3 regions of the Streptomyces sp. NPDC046122 genome follow, and region 1 is predicted to be linked to each of the others. Evidence: riboswitches for the same ligand, from Rfam matches in the RefSeq annotation. Region 1 holds a riboswitch; each other region holds the start of a gene.

Region 1 (9,962 bases):
GATCGCGTACAGGCAGGTGGCGCCCGAGATGCCGTCGCCGCCGTCGTCCCCCTCCTCGTCGTCGATGCGCGAGACCAGCTCGTCGAGGTGGCCCAGGAGCTCGTCCGGCGCCAGGTCGAGGGCGGAGAAGTTGTGGACCGCGGTCCGCAGCCGGCCCATGGTGGCGGCGGCGTGCAGACCGTGTCCCACGACGTCGCCCACCACCAGGGCCACCCGGGCTCCGGGCAGCGGGATGACGTCGAACCAGTCGCCGCCCACCCCGGCCTGCGCGGGCAGATAGCGGTAGGCCACGTCCAGGGCGTCCTGCTCGGGCAGGACGCGCGGCAGCAGGCTGCGCTGGAGGGTCACGGCCATGGCGTGCTCGCGACTGAAGCGGCGGGCGTTGTCGATGGCGACCGCGGCCCGGGCGGCGAGTTCCTCGGCGAAGGCCAGGTCCTCCTCACCGAACCGCTCGGTGGATTCCGAGCGCCAGAAGTTCGCCATGCCCAGGACGACCCCGCGGGCCTGCAGCGGCACCGAGACCAGGGAACGGATGCCGAAGGCCAGGGCCCGGTCGGCCCCCTCCGGGTCCTGCGACCGCCAGCCGTGGGCGACGGTCAGATCGGCCTCCAGCACCGCGTGTCCGCTCGACAGAGCCGCCGCCATCGGCGTCGTGGGAACCACGAACCTGATCAGGTCGCCCACCGGCTGGAAGGGGCGGTCGGCGGGCCCGCCGACCACCGCGGCGCGGCGCATCTCGGTGTGGGCGCCGTCCGGCTCCTCGCCGCGCAGTACGGGGTCCAGCAGCTCCACCGTGGCGAAATTCGAGAACCCGGGGACGGCCACCTCCGCCAGTTCCTCGGCGGTGCGCACCACGTCCAGCGTGGTGCCGATCCGCACTCCCGCCTCGTACAGCAGCTTCAGGCGCTCCCGGGCGACCTCCGCCGCGCCGGTCAGCGCCCGCAGGTCCGTCGTGTCCCGGAGCGTGGCGGCGGTGCCGGGGAATCCGCCGTACGGGGCGGTCGGCCGGGTGTTGACGGCCAGCAGCCGGTCCCCGGCCAGATGGACCGCGTCGGTGACGCTGCGGCCGGAGACCAGGAGCCTGGTGATGGAGTCGTCGAGGCCCAGGTCGGTGATGTGGCGCCCCTCCGCGCCGGGGGGCAGTTCGAGGAGCCTGCGCGCCTCGTCGTTGGCCAGCGTCAGCCGTCCGTCGTCGTCGACGATGAGCACGCCCTCCCGGACGGCGTGCAGAACGGCGTCATGGTGCTCGTACATCCGGGTCATCTCGGTCGGCCCGAGGCCGTGCGTCTGTCGCCGCAGACGCCTGCTCACCAGGACGGCGCTGCCGGTGGCCAGAGCGAGGGCGGCGGCCCCGGAACCGAGGAGCATCGGCAGATGGCGGTCGACGGCGTCCCCGACGTTGTCGATCGTCACACCGGCTGCGACCAGCCCGACGACGGTGCCGGCGGTGTCGGTGACGGGGACGACGGCCCGCGCCGCGTCGTTGGGGGCGCCCTCGAAGATCTCCGTGAAGGGCTTTCCGGCCGTGGCCCGGTCGACGCCCTCGGCGCGCCCGCCGACCAGCGTCGGGTCGGTGTCGGCCAGCCGGGTGCCGTCCGGGCTCATCACCGCTATGAAGTCCACCCCCGAACCCCGCTGGGCTGCTTCCACGTGTGCGCGCAGCGCGGACGTGGGATCGGGGGAGCGCAGCGCCTCGACGGTGCCGGGGGCGTCCGCGAAGGCCTCCGCGGTGGCGAGCGAGCGGTTACGGGCGTCCTGCTCGCTGTCGTTGCGCGTCTGGAACGCGAGCGCGACCACGGCGGCCGTGATGAGCAGCACGGCGACGACGATCTGGAGGACGAGCACCTGACCGGCGGCGCTGCGTACCTCCAGCCGGGAACGCACCCCTCGCCGAGACGAGCGCGGTGACCCGACACCCCTGGGTCGTCCGGGACGTCCGCTCATGACCCATTTTTAGCATTTTGTGCGAATTGTCGGGCGTGCAATTGGTCTGCCTGCCCCGGCGAGGCGCCCGCAAGGGTCTCGCCGGGGCAGGCAGCGGGTTCTTCTAGTACGGGCCGTTCACGTTGTCGATCGAGCCGTACCGGTCGGCGGCGTAGTTGCACGCGGCGGTGATGTTGGCGACCGGGTCGTAGCTGTCCATCGAGGTGCCGGGCACGTGGTAGGCCGCGAAGGTGGGCGCGATGACCTGGAGCAGGCCCTTGGACGGCGTACCGGCCACGGCGTTGGAGTCCCAGTTGTTGATGGCCCTCGGGTTGCCCGACGACTCGCGCATGATGTTGCGGTGGATGCCCTCGTACGTGCCGGGGATGCCGTGCTTGGCCATGATGGCCAGCGACTCCTTGATCCAGCCGTCCAGGTCGTTCGTGTACGCCGTGGTCTCGGCCACGGCGGCACGGGCCTGCGAGCGGTCGGCGCGCTCGGCGGCCGGAGTGGGCTTGGCCTTGGGCTTCGCGGGCGCCTTGGCCTTCGCGCCGATCGTCAGCTCGAGGCCGGGGTGGATCAGCGAGGGCTTGTCGCCGATGACCGAGCGGTTGTCCTCGTACAGCTCTTTCCAGCCGCTCAGCGAGTGGGCGTCGGCGATCTTGGAAAGGGAGTCACCCGCGACCACGGTGTAGGTCTTGGGGGCGGCCTTCGCGGCGGCCGGGGCGGCGGCGGGCTGCGCCGCGCCCGCGGTGGTCGCGCCCAGCAGGGGCAGGATCAGCGCGGCGCCACCGGTGCCGGCGGCGATGAAGCCGCGGCGGAGCGATCTGACCTGGGAACGGCGGTGCTTACCCTTCGAGGGCATGACGAATTCCTCTCCGTCGCCTGCGAGGTGAGCTGTCGGGTTCGGGCTGGAGATGCCCGGTCGCACAGTCCGTGCGACTTCACCCCGAGCCGTTCCGGATTCCCGGATCGGCGGCTTACCTGGGTCCCCCGCTCCTGCCGTACGTGAGTGTGAGTGGGTTTGGATTCCGGACGGCGGCAGGATTCGGCGGTCCACCCGGATTGGGGGTGACCGTAAGCGAGAGGGGCCGGGAAGAACAAGCCCCGCATTCGCCGGAGCAATCGCAGCGCGTATCGGGGGCGTGGGAACTCCTGTCACTGTGCGTGGGCGGAAAACCCAACTTTCTTTCTGCGGACAGGAACTGACGATCGGCCGAACTTCCGCTTTCCTTCGCGGACGTGACTGGTATCACGAGCGATGGCACGCGACGGCCTTTCAGGCAAACCACCCACGTGGGTCATTTCCTGTCCGAAACGGGCATCTTGTCGGTCCAGTGAGGTGAAGGACCCTCCTGTGGAAGGGAGTTGGTGTCCCTCTGGTGGCGTCGCGGGGTGCGCCGCACTCGGTTCGGCCGAATCGGTCGCGCCAGAAGTGGGGCAAAAAGGAGCAGATGGATATAAAAATCTCGGGGAGGGTACCCGCTGATCATGACTGAGAACAGGAATAGGCCGCTGGCCGTCGTCACCGGTGCCTCCAGTGGAATCGGTTTCGAGCTGGCCAAGCAATTTGCGGAAAACGGATTCGATCTCGTACTGGCTGCCGAGAATTCGGAGATCGGTGCGGCGGCGGACGGGGTGCGGGCCCTCGGAGCCGGTGTCCACGCCGTGCGGACCGATCTGGCCACCCGGGAAGGTGTCGAACACCTGCTCGGCGCCGTCGCGGCGACCGGGCGGCCCGTCGACGCCGCCGCGCTCAACGCCGGCGTCGGCCAGGGCGGAGCCTTCCTCGACACCGACGTCGAGGACGAGGCGCGCGTGATCGACCTCAACATCACCGCCACCGTGCGGCTGGCGAAGGGCCTGCTGCCGGACATGGTGGCGCGTGACCGGGGCCGCCTGCTGTTCACGTCGTCCATCGCCGCGACCGCGCCCGGGTCCTTCCACGCCGTCTACAACGCCACCAAGTCCTTCGTGCAGTCGTTTGCCCAGGCGCTGGGGGACGAACTCAGGGGCACCGGTGTGACGGTCACCTCCCTGATGCCCGGGGCCACGGAGACGCCCTTCTTCCACCGCGCCGGCATGGACGACACCCGGGTCGGGCGGCAGAAGAAGGACGACCCCGAAGAGGTGGCCCGTCAGGGCTTCGAGGCGCTGATGGCCGGCCGGAGGAAGATCGTCGCCGGATCCGTGAAGACCAAGGCGCAGGGGCTCGTGAGCAGGTTCGTCCCCGACAGCCTCAAGGCGGCCGCGCACCGCAGGACGGCGCAACCCGGTTCCGGCGCGTCGAAGTGAGCGCCCCGGCGGGCGTCACGGAAGTGGCGTGCCGCCGGTGGCGTTGACGATCTCGGCCGTGATGTAACTCGCCTGCGGGGAGGCGAGGAACACGTACGCCGGGGCCATTTCCGCCGGTTGCGCGGGCCGCCCCAGCGGCGCCTGCTTTCCGAACTCCGTGGTGTCCGGCATGGTCGCCGGGATAAGCGGCGTCCACACCGGACCCGGGGCGACCGCGTTGACGCGGATTCCGCTGGACGCCACCATCTGCGCGAGCCCCTGGGTGAAGGCGACAATGGCGGACTTCGTCATGGCGTAGTCGAGCAGATGCGGGCTCGGCTTGTACGCCTGGACGGAGGAGGAGTTGATGATGCTGCCCCCCTCCGGAATATGAGGGAGCGCCATCTTCGACAGCCAGAACATGCCGTAGAGATTCGTCTTCATGACGCGGTCGAATTGCTCGGTGGAAATGGATCCGATACCGTCCGGCTGGGACATCTGATAGGCGGCGTTGTTCACCAGGATGTCGATGCGGCCGAATTCCGAGACGGCCCGCTCGACGAGCGACCGGCACTGTTCCTCTTCCCGGATGTCACAGGCCACCGCGACGGCTTCGCGACCCGCGTCCTCGATCAGCCGTGAGGTCTCGGCCGCGTCCTTGTCCTCCTCCGGCAGATGCGTGAACAGCACGTCGGCGCCCTCGCGCGCGAAGGCCAGACACACCGCCCGGCCGATCCCCGAGTCGCCGCCGGTCACCACCGCGGCGAGGCCGCGCAGCAGCCCGTTCCCCCGGTACGACTCCTCTCCGTGGTCCGGCGGCGGATCCATCGGACCGGTCCATCCCGGGTGCTCCTGCTCCTGGTCCGGCAGCTTCGGCCGCGGGTGCTTCGTGACGGGGTTCTTCACCTCGCGGTTCTCGTCGTTCATGCAGCTCTCCTGCCTGGTCGGGGGTGTGACCCACCTTGGGTTCCCCGAAGCCGCGGACTCGAATCAGAGCAACGCCCGTCCGCCGGGCGGCGGGTGCCGCGGGGTCGTTCCGCACCGGCGCGGCGCGGCCGGGGGCGCGCGCGTTCACGGGGATGATTCGAACGGGAAACTGCTGTCGAGCGGGCGAAACGGTGATCTTCGGTATGCGCGTCCTGTGTACGGCGATGCTCTCCCCCTCCCAGACCCGCGAGGCCCTGCGCTTCGCGCTCCTGCTGTCCGGCGCGGGGCATCACGTGCACGTCGCCACCGAGGAGCACCTGCTCGGCCTGTTCCTCGACGAGGGCGTGAGCGCGACCGCCTGCCTGCCGAGCCTCTTCGGGGACGCGACGGCCGCCGGGGAGGAGACCCGGGAGGCCGTCGACCTGCTCCACAGCGGCACCGCGTCCGCCGGGACGGCGGCGCTCGTACTGGCGGGCCCCCACCTGCTCGGCCACTTCAAGGCGCTGGACGCGGTGGCCCACGACTTCAAGCCGGATCTGCTGCTGCGCGACGCGATGGACGTCGCCGCCTGCCTCGTCGCCGAGAAACTGGCCGTGCCCCATGTGGCGATGCCGTCCGGCGCGAAGGGCTTCACCGACCCGGTCGCCCTGCTCCCCCTTCTCGACCAGTGGCGTTTCGCGGCGGGTCTGCCGCCGCAGGGCGACCCCGGATCCCTGACGGCGTACGGGCACCTCGACTACCTCCCGCCGGCCTGGACGTTCGCCCCGCATCTCCCGCGGCCGCTCGCCTACCGGCAGCCCGCCTACGCCGAGCCCCGCGCGAAGCTCCCCAGCTGGATCGTCGGCCTGCCCACCGACCGGCCCCTGGTGTACGCCGGGATCGGCTGCACCATGCCGCTCTTCCTGCCCGCCACGGACGGGCACCGCCCACCGCCCGGGCGGCCGGACCCGGCGACCGTCCTGCGGTCGATGATCGAGGGACTCTCCCGGCTCGACTGCAACGCCGTCGTGTCGACCAGCGGCGTGGCCGTCGGCGCCGTCGACTCCGCGCCCCACGTGCACGTCGTCGACTCCGTGCCGCAGCCGCTCCTGCTGGAGGCGGCGGACCTCTTCCTCACCCACGGCGGCTACGCGGGCGTACGGGAGTCGATCAGCACCGCGACCCCCATGGCGGTGCTGCCCCGCACGGCCGACCAGCCCATGAACGCCCGGCGCGTCACGGAGCTCGGCATCGGCCACGAGGTCACGGATCCCACCCCCGGCGGGATCGCGTCGGCGTGCCGCCGCCTGCTCCAGGACGACTCGGTCCTGCGGCGGGTGAAGCAGGCCCGTCTGGCCTCCCTCGCTCTGCCCACCGTCGAGACGGCCGTCGGTGACCTGGAAAGCCTGGTCAACCACCACACGGCCGCACAATGAAACGCGCGTGTGGTACGTACGGGTGACCGAAGCCGAGACGGCACCGACGATCTGGAGGAGTGGGCAGATGGCGCACGAACGAGCGGGACAACCGGCCGGACCGGACGATCTCACGGACGTGGCCCGGCTGGTGACGGCGTACTACGCCCTGCACCCGGACGTACGCGAGCCGGACCAGCGGGTCGCCTTCGGCACCTCGGGGCACCGCGGATCCTCGCTGGCCACGGCCTTCAACGAGGACCACATCGCCGCGACCAGCCAGGCGATCTGCGAGTACCGGAGCCAACAGGGCGTCGACGGGCCGCTGTTCCTCGGCGCCGACACCCACGCGCTGTCCGAGCCGGCCCGGGTGACGGCCGTCGAGGTCTTCGCCGCCAACGACGTGACCGTGCTCATCGACTCGGCCGACGGCTACACCCCCACCCCGGCGGTGTCCCACGCCATCCTCGTCCACAACCGCGGGCGCACGTCCGGCCTCGCCGACGGCGTGGTCGTCACCCCGTCGCACAACCCGCCCGTGGACGGCGGCTTCAAGTACAACCCGCCGAGCGGCGGTCCGGCCGGATCCGAGGCGACCGGCTGGATCCAGGACCGGGCCAACGCCATCATCGCGGACGGTCTGAAGGGCGTACGGCGGCTGCCGTACACCAGCGCCCTCGCCGCGCCCACCACCGGCCGCCACGACTTCCTCGGCCAGTACGTCAGCGACCTGCCCTCCGTCCTCGACCTCGACGCCGTACGCGCGGCGGGCGTGCGCATCGGCGCCGATCCGCTGGGCGGGGCGTCGGTCGCGTACTGGGGCCGCATCGCGGAGCAGCACCGTCTGGATCTGACCGTGGTCAACCCGCGGACCGACCCGACCTGGCGTTTCATGACGCTGGACTGGGACGGAAAGATCCGTATGGACTGCTCCTCGCCGCACGCCATGGCCTCGCTGATCGACGCGCGCGACCGCTACCAGATCGCCACGGGCAACGACGCCGACGCCGACCGCCACGGCATCGTCACGCCGGACGCCGGCCTGATGAACCCCAACCACTACCTCGCCACCGCCATCGGCTACCTCTACGCCCACCGCGACCAGTGGCCCGCGGGCGCCGGGATCGGCAAGACGCTGGTGTCGTCCGGCATGATCGACCGGGTCGCCGCCGACCTCGGGCGCGCACTCGTCGAAGTGCCCGTGGGCTTCAAGTGGTTCGTCGACGGGCTGTCGAAGGGCGCGCTCGGCTTCGGCGGCGAGGAGTCCGCCGGCGCGTCCTTCCTGCGCCGTGACGGCTCGGTGTGGACCACCGACAAGGACGGCATCATCCTGGCCCTGCTCGCCTCGGAGATCCTCGCCGTCACCGGAAAGTCGCCCTCCGAGCACTACGCGGCGCTCACCGCCCGCTTCGGCGAGCCCGCCTACGCCCGCGTCGACGCCCCGGCGACGCGGGAGGAGAAGGCGGTACTGGCACGCCTCTCGCCCCAGCAGGTCACCGCGGACACCCTGGCCGGGGAGCCGATCGCCGCCGTACTCACCGAGGCCCCCGGGAACGGCGCTCCCATCGGCGGGATCAAGGTCACCACCGAGAACGCCTGGTTCGCCGCCCGCCCGTCCGGCACCGAGGACGTCTACAAGGTCTACGCCGAGTCCTTCCTCGGCCCCGACCACCTCGCGCGGGTCCAGGAGGAGGCCAAGGCCGTGGTGTCGACGGCGCTGGCGGGCTGACCGGCCCCTGTCGAGAGAGGTACGGTCTAGAGATATCTTGATGTCAAGCAATGTTGCAGACGTGGAGCGGAGCACCCGGTGACTGACTCGACCATCATCTACACACACACCGACGAGGCCCCGGCCCTGGCGACGTATTCGTTCTTGCCTGTGGTCGAGGCCTACGCCTCGACGGCCGGTGTCACGGTGGAGAGCCGCGACATCTCGCTCGCGGGGCGCATCATCGCCAGCTTCCCGGAGCACCTTCAGGAGAACCAGCGCATCGAGGACGCGCTCGCCGAGCTCGGCGAGCTGGCCAAGACGCCCGGTGCGAACATCATCAAGCTTCCGAACATCTCGGCCTCGATCCCGCAGCTGAAGGCGGCGATCGCCGAGCTCCAGGAGCAGGGCTACGCGCTGCCGGACTACCCGGACGACCCGAAGACCGACGCGGACAAGGACGTCCGCGCGCGCTACGACAAGGTCAAGGGCAGCGCCGTCAACCCCGTGCTGCGCGAGGGCAATTCCGACCGCCGCGCCCCCGCGTCGGTCAAGAACTACGCCAAGAAGCACCCGCACCGCATGGGCGCCTGGTCGGCCGACTCCAAGACCAACGTCGCGCACATGGACACCGACGACTTCCGCTCCACCGAGAAGTCCGCCGTCATCTCCGAGGCCGGCGCCCTGCGCATCGAGCTCGTGGGCGACGACGGCACGACCACCGTCCTGCGTGAGTCGGTGCCCGTCCTCGCGGGCGAGGTCGTCGACGCGGCCGTCATGCGCGTCGCGGCGCTGCGCGAGTTCTTCACCGCGCAGGTGGCCCGCGCCAAGGCCGAGGGCGTGCTGTTCTCCGTGCACCTGAAGGCCACGATGATGAAGGTCTCCGACCCGATCATCTTCGGCCACGTGGTGCGCGCGTTCTTCCCGAAGACCTTCGCGCAGTACGGCGAGGCGCTCGCCGGCGCCGGCCTGTCGCCCAACGACGGCCTCGGCGGCATCCTCAAGGGCCTGGACTCGCTGCCGGCCGGTGCCGAGATCAAGGCGTCCTTCGAGGCCGAGCTCGCCGAGGGCCCGGCCCTCGCGATGGTCGACTCGGACAAGGGCATCACCAACCTGCACGTACCGAGCGACGTCATCGTCGACGCCTCGATGCCGGCCATGATCCGCACCTCCGGCCACATGTGGGGCCCGGACGGCCAGGAGGCCGACACCCTCGCGGTCCTGCCGGACAGCAGCTACGCCGGCATCTACCAGGTCGTCATCGACGACTGCCGCGCGAACGGCGCGTTCGACCCGGCCACGATGGGCTCGGTGCCGAACGTCGGCCTCATGGCCCAGAAGGCCGAGGAGTACGGCAGCCACGACAAGACCTTCGAGATCCCGGCCACCGGCACGGTCCGGGTCGTCGACGCGGCCGGCAACGCCGTCCTGGAGCAGGCCGTCGGGGCGGGCGACATCTTCCGCATGTGCCAGACCAAGGACCTGCCGATCCAGGACTGGGTCAAGCTGGCCGTCACCCGCGCCCGCGCGACCGGCGTCCCGGCCGTGTTCTGGCTCGACGAGACCCGCGCGCACGACGCGCAGCTCATCGCCAAGGTCCGCACGTACCTCGCCGAGCACGACACCGAGGGCCTGCAGATCGAGATCATGTCCCCGGTCGAGGCGACCGCGTTCTCCCTGGAGCGCATCCGCCGCGGCGAGGACACCATCTCGGTGACCGGCAACGTCCTGCGCGA
Region 2 (9,962 bases), on a different contig from region 1:
TGCGCGCGGCGGCCCGCGCCTACCGCGACGCGATCCGCGCGGCGGAGGGCCACGCCCCAGGGCAGGGGGCGGACGGAGAGTAGGCCGCCGGGTCCGACGCCCGGGCAGCCGCCGGAGCACCGGCGGATACTGTCGTGGCATGTCCGACCAGCCGCCCCCCAGCCCCGCGCCCGAGCTCTTCACCTGGGAGTTCGCCACCGACCCCTACCCGGCGTACGCCTGGCTGCGCGAGCACTCGCCCGTGCACCGGACCGTCCTGCCCAGCGGGGTCGAGGCCTGGCTGGTCACCCGGTACGCCGACGCGCGGCAGGCGCTCGCCGACCAGCGGCTCTCCAAGAACCCGGCGCACCACGCCGGCTCCGCGCACGCCAAGGGCAGGACGGGCATTCCGGGCGAGCGCAAGGCCGAGCTGATGACGCATCTGCTGAACATCGACCCGCCGGACCACACGCGCCTGCGGCGGCTGGTGTCGAAGGCGTTCACGCCGCGCCGCGTCGCCGAGTTCGCGCCGCGTGTGCAGGAGCTCACGGACCGGTTCATCGACAACTTCGCTACAAAGGGGAGCGCCGACCTCATCCACGAGTTCGCCTTCCCGCTGCCGATCTACGCCATTTGCGACATGCTGGGCGTGCCCCGCGAGGACCAGGACGACTTCCGCGACTGGGCGGGCATGATGATCCGCCACGGCGGCGGGCCGCGCGGGGGCGTCGCGCGCTCGGTCAAGAAGATGCGTACGTACCTCGCGGAACTCATCCACCGCAAACGGGAGGAACCGGGCGACGACCTGATCTCCGGGCTGATCCGGGCGGGCGACCACGGCGAGCACCTCACCGAGAACGAGGCGGCGGCGATGGCCTTCATCCTGCTCTTCGCCGGGTTCGAGACGACGGTCAACCTCATCGGCAACGGCGTGTACGCGCTGCTGCGCAACCCGGAGCAGCGCGAGCGCCTCCAGCGCGCGCTCGCGGAGGGGGACACGGAGCTGCTGGCCACCGGCGTCGAGGAACTGCTGCGGTACGACGGGCCCGTGGAGCTCGCGACCTGGCGGTACGCCACCGAGCCGCTGGTCCTGGGAGGCCGGGACGTCGCGGCCGGCGAGCCCGTGCTCGTCGTGCTCGCCGCCGCCGACCGGGATCCCGAGCGCTTCGGCGAGCCGGACACGCTCGACCTCGCACGCCGCGACAACCCGCACCTGGGCTACGGGCACGGCATCCACTACTGCCTCGGCGCACCGCTCGCGCGGCTCGAAGGGCAGGCGGCCATCGCGACGCTGCTGCGGCGCCTGCCCGACGTGCGACTCGCGGGGGAACCCGACGATTTGCGCTGGCGCGGCGGGCTCATCATGCGCGGGTTGCGCACTCTGCCCGTGGAGTTCACGGCCGAAACCAGGTGACGCTGCGTCACTTCGAGACCTTCACGTGATCTGCGCTGCATCGACTTGTAACAAACGTTCGAGTGCCGCTACGTTCTCCGTCAACCTCAGCCGTCGCTCGAAAGGCCACCGCATGCGCTCCGGGAACGGGAGACACCGCCGCCCCCGTCAGGCTCCAGCCCTCGTCGTCGCGGCAGGAGTGACCGGATCCGCCATCGCGATCCCGTTGCTCGGCGCGAGCGGCGCGACCGCTGCCGAAGCCACGACCTGGGACCGGGTCGCCGATTGCGAGAGCGGCGGCATGTGGAGTGCCGACCTCGGCAACGGCTACTACGGCGGGCTCCAGTTCTCCCCCGAGACGTGGCAGAAGTTCGGCGGCACGGCCTACGCGCCGCGCGCCGACCTCGCCAGCCGCTCCCAGCAGATCCAGGTCGCCGAGAAGGTGCTCGCGAAGGAGGGCCCCCAGGCGTGGCCCAGTTGCGCGCTCATCTCCGGCCTGACGGAGGGTGACGACGCCGCGTCGGACGACGGCGCGACCTCCGGACCGGCCGCCGGGCCGGAGAAGGACGCGCCGGCCGCCGCGAGCCGCGACGCCTCCGACGCCCCCGCGTCCGCCGAGCCGTCGGCGGACGAGACGTCCGGGGCCGGCCGGGACGGGTCCTCCTCCGTGAAGGCGGACCGGTCCGAGGCGCCCTCGCGGGACCGGACGCCGGACGGGGACTCCGAGACCCCCGCGGCGCCGTCCGCGGCCGGAAAGGGTGCGAAGGACGAGGAGGGCGACGCTCCCGCGGTCAAGGGCAAGCACCGCGGCGAGAAGGCCCGGGAGGACGACGCGGACGTGTCCGGCGAAGCGGGCGTCGAGCGTGAATCGGGCCGCCACGCCTCCCGGGGTGACGGAGCGACACGTGACGCCGCCACGGCGGAGGGCGGAGCGCGCGCGGACGGCAGCTACACCGTCCGTACCGGCGACAACCTCTCGGCCATCGCCGACGCCCACGAGGTGCGCGGCGGCTGGACGGCGCTCTACAACGCCAACGAGGAGACGGTCGGGACCGACCCGGACCTGATCCTCCCTGGCCAGAGCCTCGATCTGGGCTGATTTCGGGGGGTAGTTCGGGTCGCTATGTCCCGATTGGAGCAAGTGAGACAAGGGTCTCTTTGCCTCAACTCACGTCCGCGGCCCGGACGATCCCGCCCTCTCGCCCCTGACCTGCACGGATATGGGCGGGGTGAAGGGCGGGAAGGGTGATTTCTCCCTGATGAGCCTTTTTGAACATCACGGGCTCATGTGTTTACCGTCGAACCGCTCGCCACCGCGGGCCCCGTCGACCGCCACGCCGAATCCTGCCGGCGGCCGGGGGGAACCGACGCGTAAAGCGCCGTAGGCAGGAGCGGGGGACCCAGGTAGGCGCCGGGCCCGTACGTCGGAAGACGAACGGAACCGGCTTGGGGTTAAGCCGCGCGACCCAGGTCGCGCGCCGGGCACTCACTTGGCCCGAACCCGACAGCTCACCTCGTAGGCGTCGGTGAGGAGATGTCGCATGCTGTTTTCCGGCAAGGCCAAGCACCGCCGCCCGTCGAAGGCCACTCGTGTCGCCACGCTCGTCGGCATCACCGGCGCCGCTGTCGCCGTCCCGCTGATGGGCGCCACGTCGGCCTCCGCGGCCTCCGTCGAGACCTGGGACGCCGTCGCCCAGTGCGAGTCCGGCGGCAACTGGTCCATCAACACGGGCAACGGCTACTACGGCGGCCTGCAGTTCTCCGCCTCCAGCTGGGCCGCCGCCGGCGGCACGCAGTACGCCCCGACCGCCGACAAGGCGTCCAAGGCGCAGCAGATCGCCACCGCCGAGAAGCTCCTCGACATGCAGGGCCCGGGCGCCTGGGCCTGCGCCGGCGCCGGCGGCCTGACCAACGACGGCGTCGACCCGGGTGTCGACACCTCCGGTTCCTCCTCCGCGCAGCAGGAGCAGCCGAAGCAGCAGGCCGCGCCGCGCGCCGCCGAGCAGCCCGCCTCGCGCAGCGAGGTCCGCACCGCGCCCAAGGCCGCCGAGCAGCCCGCCGCGCCGAAGTCCTTCGAGAAGGGCGACGGCGAGTACAAGGTGAAGTCCGGCGACACCCTCGGCAAGATCGCTGAGAAGAAGAAGGTCAAGGGTGGCTGGGAGAAGCTCTTCGAGCTGAACAAGGACATCGTCGACGACGCCGATGTCATCTACGTGGGCCAGCAGCTCCACCTGAGCTGACCCGAGCTCACACCCCGAGCACCCCGGCCCGGCGCGTTTCCCCCGTACGCGCCGGGCCGGGGTTTCGTCTTCGTGCGGGCCCCCGGACCAGGCGGTGTTACTGCCCGGTAGGCCCGGTGTGCCGGAAGTCGGGCACAGAGTTACGTCCGCTATTGCGGGCATTCGCGGCTCTTCTCGTCCCAGGGGGCGGGCGAACGGCCGACCGACGCCCCCGAGCCGGTTAGGCTCTTGTCGCAAGGCCAAAGTGACCCTGCACCCCTAGCGTCACATCCCAGAAGGAGATGCTCGTGCCGTCCATCGACGTCGTCGTAGCCCGGGAAATCCTGGACTCCCGAGGCAACCCCACGGTCGAGGTCGAGGTCGGCCTCGACGACGGCAGCACGGGTCGTGCTGCCGTTCCGTCCGGTGCCTCCACCGGAGCGTTCGAGGCCATCGAGCTTCGCGACGGTGACCCGAACCGCTACCAGGGCAAGGGTGTCGAGAAGGCCGTCCTCGCCGTCATCGAGCAGATCGGCCCGGAGCTCGTCGGCTACGACGCCACCGAGCAGCGCCTGATCGACCAGGCCATGTTCGACCTGGACGCCACCGAGAACAAGGCGTCCCTCGGCGCCAACGCCATCCTCGGCGTCTCCCTCGCCGTCGCGCACGCCGCCTCCGAGGCGTCGGACCTGCCGCTGTTCCGCTACCTCGGCGGCCCGAACGCGCACCTGCTGCCCGTTCCGATGATGAACATCCTCAACGGTGGGTCGCACGCCGACTCCAACGTCGACATCCAGGAGTTCATGATCGCGCCGATCGGCGCCGAGTCGTTCTCCGAGGCCCTGCGCTGGGGCACGGAGGTCTACCACACCCTCAAGTCCGTCCTGAAGTCCAAGGGCCTGTCCACCGGCCTCGGCGACGAGGGCGGCTTCGCGCCGAACCTGGACTCCAACCGCGCCGCGCTCGACCTCATCCTGGAGGCCGTCAAGCAGGCGGGTTACGTCCCGGGCGAGCAGATCGCGCTCGCGCTCGACGTGGCCGCGTCCGAGTTCTACAAGGACGGCGTGTACGAGTTCGAGGGCAAGTCCCGCTCGGCCGCCGAGATGACGGAGTACTACGAGGAGCTCGTCGCGGCGTACCCGCTCGTCTCCATCGAGGACCCGCTGTTCGAGGACGACTGGGCCGGCTGGAACACCGTCACCGAGCGCCTCGGCGACAAGGTCCAGCTCGTCGGTGACGACCTGTTCGTCACCAACCCCGAGCGCCTGGCCCGCGGCATCGAGGAGAAGTCGGCCAACGCCCTCCTCGTCAAGGTCAACCAGATCGGTTCGCTGACCGAGACCCTGGACGCCGTCGAGCTGGCGCAGCGCAACGGCTTCAAGTGCATGATGTCGCACCGTTCCGGCGAGACCGAGGACGTCACCATCGCCGACCTCGCCGTCGCCACCAACTGCGGCCAGATCAAGACCGGCGCCCCGGCCCGTTCCGAGCGTGTCGCCAAGTACAACCAGCTGCTGCGCATTGAGGAGATCCTCGACGACGCGGCCGTGTACGCGGGCCGCAGCGCGTTCCCCCGCTTCAAGGGATAAGCACAGCAAGGGTTAAGCACAGCAAGGGCCGAGCACCGGCCGAGGGCTGAAAGCCTGAGCCTCCCTACGTCCCCGCACCCGGTCCCGTACCGTGTGCGGGGACGTACGCGCGTACAGGGGAGACGGGAGAGACATGGCCGGGAAGAACCGGGACCGGTTCTCCACCACCACCAGGATCCGGCTGCTCGGCGAGCAGACCGCCGCCCGTGTCTACCGCTCGCAGACGCGCAGGCAGGCCCGCCGCTCCCGGCTCACCGGCCGGGCCGCGCTGCTCGTCCTGGTCGTGTGCTCGCTGGTCGTGGCGCTCGCCTACCCGATGCGGCAGTACGTGTCGCAGCGCGGCGAGATCGCCGAGCAGCAGCGCAAGATGCGGGAGGCCGGCCGACGCGTCGAGGAACTGCGCGACGAGAAGGCCAGGCTCAAGGACGACGCCTACATCGAGCGCCTCGCCCGCGAGCACCTGCACCTCGTACGCCCGGGCGAGACGGGGTTCACCGTCGTCGACCCGCACGCCCGCGACCGGCGGCGCGAGGACGGCGGCGGCGCCGACCGTCCCTGGTACAGCAACCTCTGGGACGGCGTCGACAAGGCCGACCGCGCGGGCAACCAGTAATCACCAGTCACCACCGAACACGAAGGCACGAACGCAACGATGGACGCCGCACCCCCGACCACCCCGCGCACCGAGCCCACCGAGGCGGACATCGAGGCGTTCAAGCTCCAGTTGGGCCGCCCGCCGCGCGGACTGCGCGCCATCGCGCACCGCTGCCCGTGCGGACAGCCGGACGTGGTCGAGACGGCCCCGCGCCTGGAGGACGGCACGCCGTTCCCCACGCTCTACTACCTCACCTGCCCCCGCGCGGCCGGCGCGATCGGCACGCTGGAGGGCTCGGGCCTGATGAAGGAGATGCAGGACCGCCTCTCCGAGGACGCCGAGCTGGCCGCCGCCTACCGTGCAGCCCACGAGGACTACATCCGGCGCCGTGACGAGATCGAGGTGCTCCAGGGCTTCCCCAGCGCCGGCGGCATGCCGGACCGCGTGAAGTGCCTGCACGTCCTCGTCGGCCACGCGCTGGCCGCCGGACCCGGCGTCAACCCGTTCGGGGACGAGGCGCTCGCGCTGCTGCCCGAGTGGTGGGCGAAGGGGCCGTGCGTGACCCCGTGCGGCGAGGGCGGCGCGGAAGAGGAGGCCGGCAAGTGAGCACCCGCGTGGCCGCCGTCGACTGCGGCACCAACTCCATCCGCCTCCTGGTCGCCGACACGGACCCGGCGACCGGCGAACTGGTCGAGATCGACCGCCGGATGCGGATCGTGCGCCTCGGCCAGGACGTCGACCGCACCGGCCGGCTCGCCCCCGAGGCGCTGGAACGCACTTTCGAGGCGTGCCGCGAGTACGCCGAGGTCATCAAGACACACGGCGCGCAGCGGACCCGGTTCGTCGCCACCTCCGCCTCCCGGGACGCAGAGAACCGCGACGACTTCGTACGGGGGGTCCTCGACATCCTGGGCGTGGAGCCCGAGGTGATCACCGGTGACGAGGAGGCCGAGTTCTCCTTCACCGGCGCCACCAGGGAACTGGCGGGCCGCGCGGACCTCACCGGGCCCTACCTGGTCGTGGACATCGGCGGCGGCTCCACGGAGTTCGTCGTCGGGGACGGCCACGTACGGGCCGCCCGCTCCGTCGACGTCGGCTGCGTACGGATGACCGAGCGCCACTTGGTGCGCGACGGCGTCGTCTCGGACCCGCCCTCCGCCGACGGGATCGCCGCCGTGCGGGCCGACATCCGGGCCGCGCTGGACCTCGCCGAGGAGACCGTGCCGCTGCGCGAGGCGCACACGCTGGTCGGGCTCGCGGGTTCGGTGACCACCGTGGCCGCGATCGCGCTGGGTCTGGAGGAGTACGACTCGGCGGCGATCCACCACTCCCGCGTCCCGTACGAGCGGGTTCGGGACATCACCGCCGAGCTCCTCTCCTCGACCCACGACGAGCGGGCCTCTATCCCCGTCATGCACCCGGGCCGGGTCGACGTGATCGGGGCCGGAGCGCTGGTCCTGCTCGAGATCATGGAGCGGACCGGAGCCCGGGAAGTCGTGGTCAGCGAGCACGACATCCTCGACGGAATCGCTTGGTCCATCGCCTGACCGAGGAACTTCGTGAAGTTCTTCACAAGGAATTGGGGTCCTTGGGCCTACGAATCTGGGCCCAAAGGCCCTCGGGAGGCCCAACTCCTGCGGGCTGCCCGTATTTCGGACGGCTTCCGGGGCGTCGCGCCGGTGGGAACCGGGACCGGTTCCCACCGGTGGTACAGCCGCCGGAACAGCCCATGCGTCCAGCTCACGGGGGGTTTCCAACGTGCGGCCGTACACCCTGGTTCCCCCGCGGGGCCATGACGTGGATCACGTGGGCGGCGGAGTGTAGCAGAGGTGCCCGAAGTGCTTGTGAAGGGGCTCACGAGCCACCCCCTCCCGAGGGGTGGATACTCGATGGCATGAGCACCACGGAGCGTCCCAGGATCCTCGTAGTAGGCGGTGGGTACGTAGGCCTGTACGCAGCACGGCGCATTCTCAAGAAGATGCGCTACGCGGAAGCGACCGTCACGGTCGTCGACCCGCGCTCGTACATGACGTACCAGCCCTTCCTCCCCGAAGCTGCCGCCGGCAGCATCTCGCCGAGGCACGTCGTCGTACCCCTGCGACGCGTCCTGCCCAAGGCCGAGGTGCTCACCGGTCGGGTCACGACCATCGACCAGGACCGCAAGGTCGCCACCGTCGCGCCGCTCGTCGGCGAGGCGTACGAGCTGCCCTTCGACTACCTGGTCGTCGCCCTCGGCGCGGTTTCCCGCACCTTCCCGATCCCCGGCCTGGCCGAGCAGGGCATCGGCATGAAGGGCGTGGAGGAGGCCATCGGCCTTCGCAACCACGTCCTGGAGCAGCTGGACAAGGCCGATTCCACGACCGACGAGAACGTCCGCCGCAAGGCGCTGACCTTCGTCTTCGTGGGTGGCGGCTTCGCCGGCGCCGAGACCATCGGCGAGGTGGAGGACATGGCCCGCGACGCGGCCAAGTACTACACCAGCGTCAAGCGCGAGGACATGCGCTTCCTGCTCGTCGACGTGGCCGACAAGATCCTCCCCGAGGTCGGGCCCGAGCTCGGCAAGTGGGGCAAGGAGCACCTCGAGGGCCGCGGCATCGAGGTCTACCTCAAGACCGGCATGGACTCCTGCGTGGACGGCCACGTGGTGCTGAACAACGGCCTCGAGGTCGACTCGAACACCATCGTGTGGACCGCCGGCGTGAAGCCGAACCCGGCGCTGGCCCGCTACGGCCTGCCGCTCGGCCCCCGCGGCCACGTGGACACCCAGACGACGCTCCAGGTGCAGGGCTCGGACTACATCTGGGCCGCGGGCGACAACGCCCAGGTCCCGGATGTCGCCGCCCGCAAGGCCGGCGTCGAGAACGCCTGGTGCCCGCCGAACGCCCAGCACGCGCTGCGCCAGGCGAAGGTCCTCGGCGACAACGTCATCTCCGGGATGCGCGGCTTCCCGCAGAAGGACTACAGCCACGCCAACAAGGGTGCGGTCGCCGGTCTCGGCCTGCACAAGGGCGTCGCGATGATCGTCATGGGCAAGATGAAGATCAAGCTCAAGGGCCGTCTCGCCTGGTACATGCACCGTGGCTACCACGGTCTGGCCGTGCCCACCTGGAACCGCAAGATCCGCGTCGTCGCCGACTGGACCCTCGCGATGTTCCTCAAGCGCGAGGTCGTCTCGCTCGGCGCGATGGAGTCGCCGCGCGAGGAGTTCTACGAGGCCGCCAAGCCCGCACCCGCCCCCGCCGCCAAGACGGGTGCGTCCGCCGGCAGCGAGAAGGCCAAGGCGTCCTGACGCTCCACCGTGTCCGACCGGTGAGCAGGACCTAGAACGCGCAGCCCGAAGGGGCCGCCCGCCATCCGTGGTGCGGGCGGCCCCTTCGGCGTGTGCGGGGGTGCCGCTCGGTCGGCGCAGTCGCCACTCGCTTTGCCGATCCGATACCGGGCACGGGGAATGCGGCAGGGTGCCCGCGGGTGTTGTCCCGGGTGAACGCTCAGTGATCCGGGCAACACCGTCACGGAGGTGTGCACCATGGCCGACGCCGCCCAGCGGTTGACCACGCTCGCCGAGGAACTCCTCGGGATCCCCCTGCCGGTCCGCATCCGCGCCTGGGACGGCAGCGAGGCCGGTCCCGCCGACGCCCCGGTCCTCGTCGTCCGGAGCCGCCGCGCCCTGCGCCGCCTGCTGTGGAAGCCCGGGGAGCTCGGCCTGGCCCGCGCCTGGGTGGCGGGCGAGCTCGACATCGAGGGCGACCTGTACGAGGCCCTCGGCCGCGTCGCCGGGCTGCTCTGGGACCGGGGCGCACAGACGAAGTCCGCCGTCCACGCCGTGCGCGACCCGCGCCTGCGCGCCGCCGCCCGGGGCCTGCTCGCCGTCGCGGGGCCCTGGCCGCCGCCGCCCCCGCCTTCGGAGGAGGTCAGACGCCGCAGCGGGCCGCTGCACACCAAGCGGCGCGACAAGGAGGCGATCAGCCACCACTACGACGTGGGCAACGCCTTCTACCGGCTGGTGCTCGGCCCGTCGATGGTCTACTCGTGCGCGTACTTCGACGATCCGGCCCGGGAGACGACCCTCGAAGAGGCCCAGTACGCCAAGCTCGACCTGATCAGCCGCAAGCTCGGGCTCCGGGAGGGGACGAGGCTGCTGGACGTGGGCTGCGGCTGGGGCTCGATGGCGACGCACGCGGCGCGCG
Region 3 (9,962 bases), on a different contig from region 1:
CGGCAGGCCGGTGCCGACCGAGGCGAGGGAGGTCGCGGTGGTGGCGGGGAAGCCGGCCGTGAGCGGGCGGCCCGTGCCGCCGCGCGAGCTGCCCAGGAGGGAGTGGAGGAACGGGGCCTCGTCCGGGTGAGCCTTGATCTGCTCCCAGCCGAGGCCGTCGATCAGGAACACGCAGTTCCGGTCGGCGGGCGTCAGCTCGGGGATCGCGGCGGTCGTGCCGGGTACGCCCATGCCTGCCGCCAGGGTCGGCAGGAGGTCGGCGAGCGATCCGGCGCCGTACTCGGGGACGGGCGCGGTGTCCAGAGCGAGCGGAACCGGGTCGGACCAGGCGGGCTGCGCCATCAGCGGTCGGCCGCGGCGGTCGCTTCGGAGAGCGCCTGGGCGAACGCGAGCGTCTGGCGCACGGTGTCCGGACCGTCGCCGGCCTCGCTGACGCGCAGGCTCAGGTCGTCGGCGGTGGTGTTGCCGGTGTAGCCGTGGTCGGCCTCGCAGTTGGGGTCGCCGCAGGCGGCGGGCTCCAGGTCGATGCGGGACACGGCGCCCCAGCCGATGGTCAGGACGACCTCGCGGGGCAGGGTGCCCGGAACGTACTTCTCCGGGTTGGCGACGACGCGGCTGACCACGACGGAGGAGATCCGGTCGAGCTTGACCGACTCCGTGGAGGTGGTGGCGTACGGCGCCGGGGAGGTGGTGTCGGCAGCCTGCTCGTCGGTGTGGCTGACGATGAAGCGGTTGCCCGTGAGGACGAGGACCGTGACGTGCCGGCGGACCTCGTTGGAGTCGAACGTCGTCTCCTGGTGCACGAGGTAGGAGGCGACCGGCTCGCCGCCTACAGCGGCCTCCACCGCTTCGGCCACGAGGGCCGGGTAGTAGCCGCTGCGCTCGATCGCCGCGCGCAGCCCCTGGGTCGTCGTACCGGTCTTCGCCATGTCCTCCATCCTACGGGGCGCCGGGGGCCGCGATGCCGGGGTCAGTAGCTGGGCAGGCGGCGGGGGCCGAGGTCGTCGCGGGCGGGCGGGGGCGCGAGGCGCACAGTCGCGCCGAGGACGGACAGGCCGCGCGGGGCGACGACCACGGGTTCCAGCGCGATCCCGACCACTTCCGGGTGATCGTCGACGAGGCGTGACACGCGCAGCAGGAGCTCTTCGAGCGCCGCGGTGTCGACCGGGTCCGAGCCGCGCCAGCCGAAGAGGAGCGGTGCGGTCCGCACCGACCTGATGAGTTCGGCGGCGTCCCGGTCGGTGGCCGGAACCAGCCGGTGGGCGACGTCGCCGAGCAGCTCGGAGGCGGCTCCGGCGAGCCCGAAGGAGAGGACCGCGCCGGCGGCGGCGTCGATGGACGCCCTGACGACGGTGTCGACGCCCCGGGGCGCCATGGCCTGGACGACGAGCTGGAGCTCCTCGGACTTGCCCAGGGCGTCGGTCAACTCGTGGTAGGACCTCCGCAGTTCCGTCTCGTCGGCCAGGTCGAGGCGTACGGCGCCGAGGTCGGGGCGGTGGCGCAGGTGCGGGGCGGTGGTCTTGAGCGCGACGGGGTAACCGAGCCGGGCGGCGGCGGCCACGGCGGCGTCGGGGTGGGGCGCGGGCAGGGTCGGCCGTACGTCGATGCCGTACCGCCCGAGGAGCTCGCCGGCGGCGTCACCGGCCAGCGGCATGCCGCGCGGGTCGGCGCTCTCGTCCAGCAGCGCGCCGATCTGGGCGGCGGCCCCGGCCTCGTCGATGTCGTCGTACTCGGGCACCCGCCCGGGTTCGGCGGCGTGCCGGCGCCACTGCGCGTACTTCACCGCCTCCGCCAGCGCGCGCACGGCTCGCTCGGCGGCGGGGTAGGCGGGGATGCGGCGGGTGTCGTGGGGCGACGGGTGTGACGGCTGGGCCCCGGTGGGTTCCCCTGCCCGCTCGTTGCCGGAAGCCGTGGCGGGTCCCCCTGCCCCCGGGCGCCCTTCGTCCCCGGGCGCCGGAGGGGCCGCCTGCGGCCGGCCGGGGGTGGCGCTTCCCCGGGCCGTGGCCGGGGCACGGTCCGGGGACGAGCCGTTCGCCGCGGCGCCCCGGTCCGGGTCTGCCGCCGGGGCCGCGGGCGCGGGGCGGGCCGTACCGGCCGCCGCGGCGAGGGCGTCGGCCAGGTCTCCCATCTCCACGTGCACGACCGCCACCGGCTTCGCGGGCCCGGTCGCCGCCCCCTCGCGCAGCGCCGCCGCCAGCACCTCTCCGTCGCCGGACTCGGTCGCCCCGTTCTCGCCGACCCACGGAATCGCCGTGACCACCACCGCGTCACACGTCCCGTCCGCCAGCGCTCCGGCCAGCGCCGCGCGGAAGTCCGCCGGAGTCGCGGCCGTCGTCAGATCGAGCGGTGGAAGCGGGCGCAGGCCCTCCGCCAGGCAGGCGTCGTACGTCAGGAGGCCGAGGGACTCCGAGTTGCCGAGGATCGCGACCCTCGGCCCCGCCGGAAGCGGCTGGCCGGCCAGGAGCAGCCCCGCGTCGACGAGCTCGGTGACGGTGTCGACGCGGATGACGCCGGCCTGCCGCAGCAGGGCGGACACCGTCGCGTCGGGGATGCGCGTGGCGGGCACCGCGTGCCCCGGCGGCGTGCTTCCGCTGTGGCGCGCGCCCTTCACCACGACGACCGGTTTCTCCGCCGCCGTGCGCCGGGCCAGGCGGGTGAACTTGCGCGGGTTGCCGATCGACTCCAGGTAGAGGAGGACGACGTCGGTGTCGGGATCGTCGTACCAGTACTGGAGGAAGTCGTTGCCCGACACGTCGGCCCGGTTGCCTGACGAGATGAACGAGGACAGCCCGGCGCCGCGCCGGTACAGCCCCGACAGCAGCGCGATGCCGATCGCCCCGGACTGGGTGAAGAGGCCGATGCGTCCGCGCGCGGGCGGCTGTGGCGCGAGGGAGGCGTTGAGGCGTACGGCGTCCGACGTGTTGATGATCCCGAAGGCGTTCGGGCCGATGATGCGCATGCCGTACGAACGCGCCTGCCGTACGAGTTCACGCTGGCGCTCCCGCCCCCGGGCCCCGCTCTCGGCGTACCCGGCGGAGAGGACGACGAGGCCCTGGACGCCGCTCTCACCGCAGTCGGCGACCACCTCCGGCACCCGTTCGGCCGGTACGGCGACGACCGCGAGGTCGACGGCCTCGCCGATCCCGGCGACGGAGCGGTGCGCGGGCACGCCGTCGAGCTCGGTGAGGTCCTCGGGGAAGGCCCGGTTCACGGCGTACGTACGCCCGGTGAACCCGGCGGCGAGGAGATTGCGCAGGACCGTGCGCCCCACTCCGCCCGGCGCGCGGCCCGCGCCGACGACGGCGACCGAGCCGGGGCCGAGCAGCCGCTGCACGGAGCGGGACTCCGCGCGGTGCTCGCGGGCGCGCTGGACGGCGACGGAGCGGTCGGTCGGCTCCAGGTCGAACTCGAGGTGGACGACGCCGTCCTCGAAGCTGCGCTTCTGGGTGTAGCCCGCGTCGGTGAAGACTTTGATCATCTTGGTGTTGGCGGGCAGCACCTCCGCGACGAAGCGCCGGATGCCGCGCTCGCGCGCGACCGCGCCGACGTGCTCCAGGAGGGCGGAGGCGACCCCGCGCCCCTGGTGCGCGTCCTGGACGAGGAAGGCGACCTCGGCCAGGTCGGCGTCGGGGCCGGAGGAGGGCCGCCCCTGCGCGTTGATCCGGTCGTAGCGGACGGTGGCGATGAACTCGCCGCCGACCGTGGCGGCCAGTCCCACCCGGTCCACGTAGTCGTGGTGGGTGAAGCGGTGGACGTCCTTGGCGGAGAGGCGGGGGTACGGGGCGAAGAAGCGGTAGTACTTCGACTCGTCCGACACCTGCTCGTAGAAGCTGACCAGGCGCTGCGCGTCGTCGGCGGTGATGGGGCGGATCCGCGCCGTGCCTCCGTCACGCAGCACCACGTCGGCTTCCCAGTGGGCCGGGTACGCGTGGTGTCCGTCGTGGTCCTGCGAGGCCTGCTCCGGCGAGGGCTGCATGACGAAAGCCTACGGGTCGCGGGGCAGCGCGGGGCAAGGCAGGCTGAGGCCGCGGCGCGGGCCGGCCCGGGGCGGGGGCACGGCCGCTCCGCACGACGTGAGAGACTGGTCTAGACAACCGTTAGAACATGAAGGGCAACACCATGGTTGAGCGCCGTGTCACCGTCGGCTGGGCCGAGGGCCTGCACGCCCGGCCCGCCTCCATCTTCGTCCGCGCGGCGACCGCCTCGGGCGTCCCCGTGACGATCGCCAAGGCCGACGGCAACCCGGTCAACGCCGCCTCCATGCTCGCGGTGCTGGGCCTCGGCGCGCAGGGTGGCGAGGAGATCGTGCTGGCGTCCGAGGCCGACGGCTCCGATGCCGCTCTCGACCGCCTGGCGAAGCTGGTCTCCGAGGGCCTGGACGAGCTGCCCGAGACCGTCTGACCACTCGGACGGGCGCATTCTCACGAAGGAGCCGCGGCACCCGGAATTCGGGGACCGCGGCTTCTTTCTGTTTTGCACGCGGACGGCCACACACATCCGCACGCCGCGGTATTCCAGTGAATTCGGACAGCAGAAAAAGCCCCGCGAATTCGCCCTCTTTTTATATACGGCGCGGCTGTTAAAGGCGGCCACTCACCGTGTTTACGTCATGTTGCGAAGTCCTCACGCCTGCGCGCCCGCGTTCGCGCCCGGTGCGACGCAGCCGGTGCGAGGCCACCGCGCGTTCGGCGTGCAGGGCCGTCAGCGCGCGGGCCCGTTCCGCGTCGCCGCGCGCCACGGCGTCGACGATGGCCCCGTGCTCCGCCCACGCCTCCGCGGGACGCGCGGGCTGCTCGACGGCGTACATCCAGGCGATCTTGTGTCTGAGCTGGGTGAGCAGGGCCGTGAGGCCGGGGCTGCCCGACGCCTGGGCGAGCGTCTCGTGGAACCAGCCGCCCAGCGCCCGCAGATCCTCGCCCTCTCCCCGGCGCGCCCGCTCCTGCCCGAGTCTGACCAGGCCGCGCAGCACCTTGAGGTGGGCCTCGGTACGCCGCTGGGCGGCACGGGCCGCGCCCAGCGGTTCGAGGAGCGTGCGCACCTCCAGGAGGTCGGCGGCCTCCTGCTCGGTGGGCTCGGCCACGCAGGCGCCGGCGTGCCGGCGGGTGGTGACGAACCCTTCGGACTCCAGCGTGCGCAGCGCCTCGCGCACCGGGACGCGCGAGACGCCGTAACGGCGCGCGAGGAGCTCTTCGGTGAGCCTGGCGCCGCGCGGGAACACACCGGAAACGATGTCGTCACGGATTGCCGTGCATACCGATTGCGCGGGAATGCGCATGACCGAACCTCCGCCTTTGATCCCCGCACAACGCGGTCGACCGACGCCTTTTCGGTGACTCTATTGCAGCATTCCGCATTTTCCGACGGGCGCCGTAATTCAGGGACGGCTTTTGGACACGCGCAAGGCCCCGGCGGGGAAGCCGGGGCCTTGCGTACGAGCGGACGGACCGGACGCGTCAGACGCTCACGCCGTGGGCGCGCAGGTACGCGACCGGGTCCATGTCGGAGCCGTACTCGGGGGACGTACGGGCCTCGAAGTGCAGGTGGGGGCCCGTCGAGTTGCCGGTCGAGCCCGAGAGGCCGATCTGCTGGCCGGAGGTGACGGCTTGGCCGACGGAGACGCCGAGGGAGGAGAGGTGGCCGTACTGCGTGTACGTGCCGTCGTTCATCCGGATCACGATGTTGTTGCCGTACGCCCCGCCCCAGCCGGCCTCGACGACGGTGCCCGCACCGACGGCGACGACGGAACTGCCGGACGCGGCACGGAAGTCGACGCCGGAGTGACTGCCGGAGGACCAGAGGTTGCCGCCGGTCTTGTAGCCGGTGGTGACGACGGAGCCGGCGATCGGGAGGGTGTAGGCGTTCAGGCGCTTGCGCTCCGCCTCACGGGCGGCGCGCTCCTTGGCCGCGCGCTCCTCGCGCTCCTTCTTGGCCCGCGCCTCGGCCTCCGCCTTGGCTCTCGCCTCCGCCTTGCGCTTCGCCTCGGCCTTGCGCTCGGCCTCGGCCTTGCGCGCGGCCTCCGCCTTGACGGCGGCACGCTTCTGCTGGTCGGCCTGGGCCGCTATCTGGTCCGCGAGGGAGTCGCCGATGACGATGGCCTGGGTCAGGCCGGTGTCCTGGACGGCCTGGGCCGCGTCGCCGTCGGCGGCGAGGGCCGGAGAGGTCAGACCTCCGATGACGCCGGTGGTCGCGAGTGCGGCGACGCCGGCCATGTTCGCGCTCTTGCGCGTCAGGCGGCTCGGACGACGGTGCTTCCCGGTGGCACGGGTGAACGCCATGGAGTGGCTGGTCCTTTCCTTCCTTCTCGCCTACCGGGTTAGCTGACGGGTTCGGAGCAGGAAGGTCTCCTACGGACCCCTCCGCACCTGCGAAGGACGTCCGATTCACCCCAGGGACTGCGTGGGTCCCCGGCTCCCCAGGCTCGCGCCTGACGGGGACTCGGCGATGACTGTCCGGTGCCGCGGATGCGGCTCACTGCTGACGGACAGCCGGACAGACGCTAAACGGGTCATCTTTTAATCACCAAACAGACACGGCGTTTTGTAACGCACCCCACAGGCCAGACAGGCAACCTCCGCAACAAAACGGACATAAGAGAAGGACCCCGGCGGCCTCTCGAATACCGGGGTCCCACTTTGCCCCTCTTCAGGGCGGATCGAGCAGGCGGTTCGGGCTCAGCCGCTGACCACCTTCACCTCACCGATGCCGAGCGCCCTGACGGGCTCCTCGATCCGCGAGGCGTCACCCACGAGGACCGTGACCAGGCGGTCCTGCGGGAAGGCGCTGACGACCGCAGCGGTCGCCTCCACGGTGCCCGTCTCCGCGAGACGGGTGTACAGCTGGGCCTGGAAGTCGTCCGGCAGGTGCTGCTCGACCTGGTCCGCGAGCGTGCCCGCGACGGCCGCCGCCGTCTCGTACTTGAGCGGCGCGACCCCGACGAGGTTCTGTACGGCGACGTCCCGCTCGGCGTCGGTGAGGCCCTCGGCCGCGAGGGTGCGCAGCACCTTCCAGAGGTCTTCGAGCGCCGGGCCGGTGGACTCCGTGTCCACCGAGCCGCTGATCGCCAGCATCGAGGCGCCCGACCCGTCCGGCGCGGAGCGCAGCACCTGCCCGAAGGCGCGCACGCCGTACGTGTAGCCCTTCTCCTCGCGCAGGACGCGGTCCAGGCGGGAGGTGAGCGTGCCGCCCAGGCAGTACGTGCCGAGGACCTGCGCCGGCCACACGCGGTCGTGCCGGTCGGGGCCGATCCGGCCGATCAGCAGCTGCGTCTGGACCGCGCCGGGGCGGTCCACGACGACCACCCGGCCGGTGTCGTCGGCGACCACCGGCGGCACGGGACGCGGCTCGGAGTTGTCGCCCTTCCACGCGCCCAGGGTGTCCGCCAGGATCGCGTCCAGGTCGGTGCCCTCCAGGTCGCCGACGATCACGGCGGTGGCGGTCGCGGGGCGCACGTGCGCGGCGTAGAAGCCCTTCACGGCGGCGGCGTCGATGCGCCCCACCGTCTCCTCGGTGCCCTGGCGCGGCCGCGACATGCGCGAGGTCGCCGGGAAGAGCTCCTTGGAGAGCTGCTTGGCGGCGCGGCGGGACGGGTTGGCCGTCTCGTGCGGGATCTCGTCGAGCCGGTTGGCCACCAGGCGCTCGACCTCGCCGTCCGCGAAGGCGGGGGCGCGCAGCGCGTCGGCGAGCAGGCCGAGCGCCTTGGGCAGCCGGGAGACGGGGACCTCCAGGGAGACCCGGACGCCCGGGTGGTCGGCGAACGCGTCGAGCGTGGCTCCGCAGCGCTCCAGCTCGGCGGCGAACTCCTCGGCGGAGTGCTTGTCGGTGCCCTCCGACAGGGCACGCGCCATGATCGTCGCGACGCCGTCGAGCCCTTCCGGCTCGGCCTCCAGCGGGGCGGCGAGGAAGATCTCGACGGCCACGACCTGCTGGCCGGGGCGGTGGCAGCGCAGCACGGTCAGGCCGTTGGGCAGGCTGCCGCGCTCGGGGGCGGGGAAGGCCCACGGGGTGGGGGTGCCGGCCTGCGGCTGCGGGTGGAACTCCATGCTCACGGCTGCGGCGTCGGTCACTTGTCCGCCCCTTCCTGCGCACCGGTCGCACCGGCGGCGTCTGCGGTGTCGTCGGCCCCGGCGTCCGCCGTGTCCCCTGCGTGCGTCGGCTCGTACACCAGGACCGCGCGGTTGTCCGGGCGCAGGCGGGCCGCGGCGGCCGCCTGGACCTCCTCCGCGGTGATGTCCAGGACGCGCTGGACGGCGGTCAGCGCGAGCTGCGGGTCGCCGAACAGGACGGCGTACCGGCACAGTTCGTCGGCGCGGCCCGCGACCGTGCCCAGCCGGTCGAGCCACTCGCGCTCCAACTGGGCCTGCGCGCGCTCCATCTCCTCGGGCGTGGGGCCCTCGGCGGCGAACCGGGCCAGCTCCTCGTCGACGGCGCGCTCGATGTCGGGCACCTCGACTCCGGCGGACGTCTTGACGTCGAGCCAGCCGAGCGAGGGCGCGCCGGACAGGCGCAGCAGCCCGAAGCCGGCCGCGACGGCCGTGCGGTCGCGGCGCACCAGACGGTTGTGCAGCCGGGAGGACTCGCCGCCGCCGAGGACGGTGAGCGCCAGGTCGGCGGCGTCCGCCTCGCGGGTGCCGTCGTGCGGCAGCCGGTAGGCGGCCATCAGGGCGCGCGCCGGGACCTCCTCGTGGATCTCCTCGCGCAGCTCCTCGCCGATGATGTCGGGCAGCGATCCGTCGCGCGGCGGCTGCTTGCCGTCGTGGGACGGGATGGAGCCGAAGTACTTCTCGATCCAGGCGAGCGTCTGCTCCGGGTCGATGTCGCCGACGACCGAGATCACCGCGTTGTTGGGCGCGTAGTACGTACGGAAGAAGGCGCGCGCGTCCTCCAGGGTCGCCGCGTCCAGGTCGGCCATCGAGCCGATCGGCGTGTGGTGGTACGGGTGGCCCTCGGGGTACGAGAGCGCGGTCAGCCGCTCGAACGCGGTGCCGTACGGAACGTTGTCGTACCGCTGCCGGCGCTCGTTCTTGACGACGTCGCGCTGGTTCTCCATCGACTCCTCGTCGAGCGCGGTGAGCAGCGAGCCCATCCGGTCGGCTTCGAGCCACAGGGCCAGTTCCAGCTGGTGGGCGGGCATCGTCTCGAAGTAGTTCGTGCGCTCGAAGCTGGTCGTGCCGTTGAGCGAACCGCCCGCACCCTGCACCAGCTCGAAGTGGCCGTTGCCCTTGACCTGCGCCGAGCCCTGGAACATCAGGTGCTCGAAAAGGTGAGCAAGACCGGTACGGCCCTTGACCTCGTGGCGCGAACCGACGTCGTACCAGAGGCAGACCGCGGCGACCGGGGTCAGGTGGTCCTCGGAGAGCACCACGCGCAGACCGTTGGCCAGCCGGTGCTCGGTCGCTGTCAGGCCGCCGGAACCGGCCTGCGCTGTGGCCGTGTGACCCATGGGCATGTACGTCCCTTCGATCGCGATATGGAGAAGTCCTGCCACTGTATGCAAGCTCGCGGACACCTGGCGAAGTTCCCGGCCGGTGTACGCCCTCAGGGAACGCCCGGCGAGGCGCTACGGACGGGTCGAGGTCGGCGTTGTCAGTGCGGCGGTCCACAATGGTCGGCATCACACGCAAGAACTCGCCCCACAGAACCGCGAAGGAGCCGCAGCCGCGATGGCCCGCCGCAGCACGAAGACCCCGCCGCCGGACGATGCGTTCGAGGAGAAGATCCTCGATGTCGACGTCGTCGACGAGATGCAGGGCTCCTTCCTCGAGTACGCGTACTCGGTGATCTACTCGCGAGCCCTGCCCGACGCCCGCGACGGCATGAAGCCGGTGCACCGCCGCATCGTCTACCAGATGAACGAGATGGGGCTGCGGCCCGACCGCGGCTATGTGAAGTGCGCCCGCGTCGTCGGCGAGGTGATGGGCAAGCTGCACCCCCACGGCGACGCGTCGATCTACGACGCGCTCGTG

What was found. A riboswitch is a leader RNA that binds a small molecule or an ion and turns the genes downstream of it on or off. The one in region 1 is predicted to bind cyclic di-AMP.
Positions count from the first base shown of each region.
Region 2: it holds a riboswitch for cyclic di-AMP, as region 1 does, so the genes downstream of both, AC07FK_RS20185 (transglycosylase family protein) here and AC07FK_RS10620 (LysM peptidoglycan-binding domain-containing protein) in region 1, are expected to answer to the same signal.
Region 3: it holds a riboswitch for cyclic di-AMP, as region 1 does, so the genes downstream of both, AC07FK_RS04410 (M23 family metallopeptidase) here and AC07FK_RS10620 (LysM peptidoglycan-binding domain-containing protein) in region 1, are expected to answer to the same signal.

Region 1 covers NZ_JBWKLQ010000003.1:287,778-297,739, forward strand. The annotation lists gene AC07FK_RS10615 (SpoIIE family protein phosphatase) at 1-1,944, opposite strand, end outside; gene AC07FK_RS10620 (LysM peptidoglycan-binding domain-containing protein) at 2,048-2,788, opposite strand; cyclic di-AMP (ydaO/yuaA leader) riboswitch at 2,793-2,954, opposite strand; gene AC07FK_RS10625 (SDR family NAD(P)-dependent oxidoreductase) at 3,415-4,218, shown strand; gene AC07FK_RS10630 (SDR family oxidoreductase) at 4,234-5,124, opposite strand; gene AC07FK_RS10635 (glycosyltransferase) at 5,328-6,539, shown strand; gene pgm (phosphoglucomutase (alpha-D-glucose-1,6-bisphosphate-dependent)) at 6,607-8,247, shown strand; gene AC07FK_RS10645 (NADP-dependent isocitrate dehydrogenase) at 8,326-9,962, shown strand, end outside.
Region 2 covers NZ_JBWKLQ010000007.1:81,659-91,620, reverse strand. The annotation lists gene AC07FK_RS20200 (nucleoside triphosphate pyrophosphohydrolase) at 1-83, shown strand, start outside; gene AC07FK_RS20195 (cytochrome P450 family protein) at 140-1,393, shown strand; gene AC07FK_RS20190 (transglycosylase family protein) at 1,506-2,471, shown strand; cyclic di-AMP (ydaO/yuaA leader) riboswitch at 2,740-2,910, shown strand; gene AC07FK_RS20185 (transglycosylase family protein) at 2,914-3,612, shown strand; gene eno (phosphopyruvate hydratase) at 3,894-5,180, shown strand; gene AC07FK_RS20175 (FtsB family cell division protein) at 5,314-5,793, shown strand; gene AC07FK_RS20170 (DUF501 domain-containing protein) at 5,833-6,381, shown strand; gene AC07FK_RS20165 (Ppx/GppA phosphatase family protein) at 6,378-7,322, shown strand; gene AC07FK_RS20160 (NAD(P)/FAD-dependent oxidoreductase) at 7,670-9,064, shown strand; gene AC07FK_RS20155 (class I SAM-dependent methyltransferase) at 9,302-9,962, shown strand, end outside.
Region 3 covers NZ_JBWKLQ010000001.1:1,017,334-1,027,295, forward strand. The annotation lists gene AC07FK_RS04385 (alkaline phosphatase family protein) at 1-342, opposite strand, end outside; gene AC07FK_RS04390 (DUF5998 family protein) at 342-929, opposite strand; gene AC07FK_RS04395 (bifunctional acetate--CoA ligase family protein/GNAT family N-acetyltransferase) at 971-3,976, opposite strand; gene AC07FK_RS04400 (HPr family phosphocarrier protein) at 4,120-4,401, shown strand; gene AC07FK_RS04405 (GntR family transcriptional regulator) at 4,580-5,275, opposite strand; gene AC07FK_RS04410 (M23 family metallopeptidase) at 5,454-6,275, opposite strand; cyclic di-AMP (ydaO/yuaA leader) riboswitch at 6,289-6,451, opposite strand; gene AC07FK_RS04415 (M16 family metallopeptidase) at 6,672-8,039, opposite strand; gene AC07FK_RS04420 (M16 family metallopeptidase) at 8,060-9,445, opposite strand; gene AC07FK_RS04425 (DNA gyrase/topoisomerase IV subunit A) at 9,660-9,962, shown strand, end outside.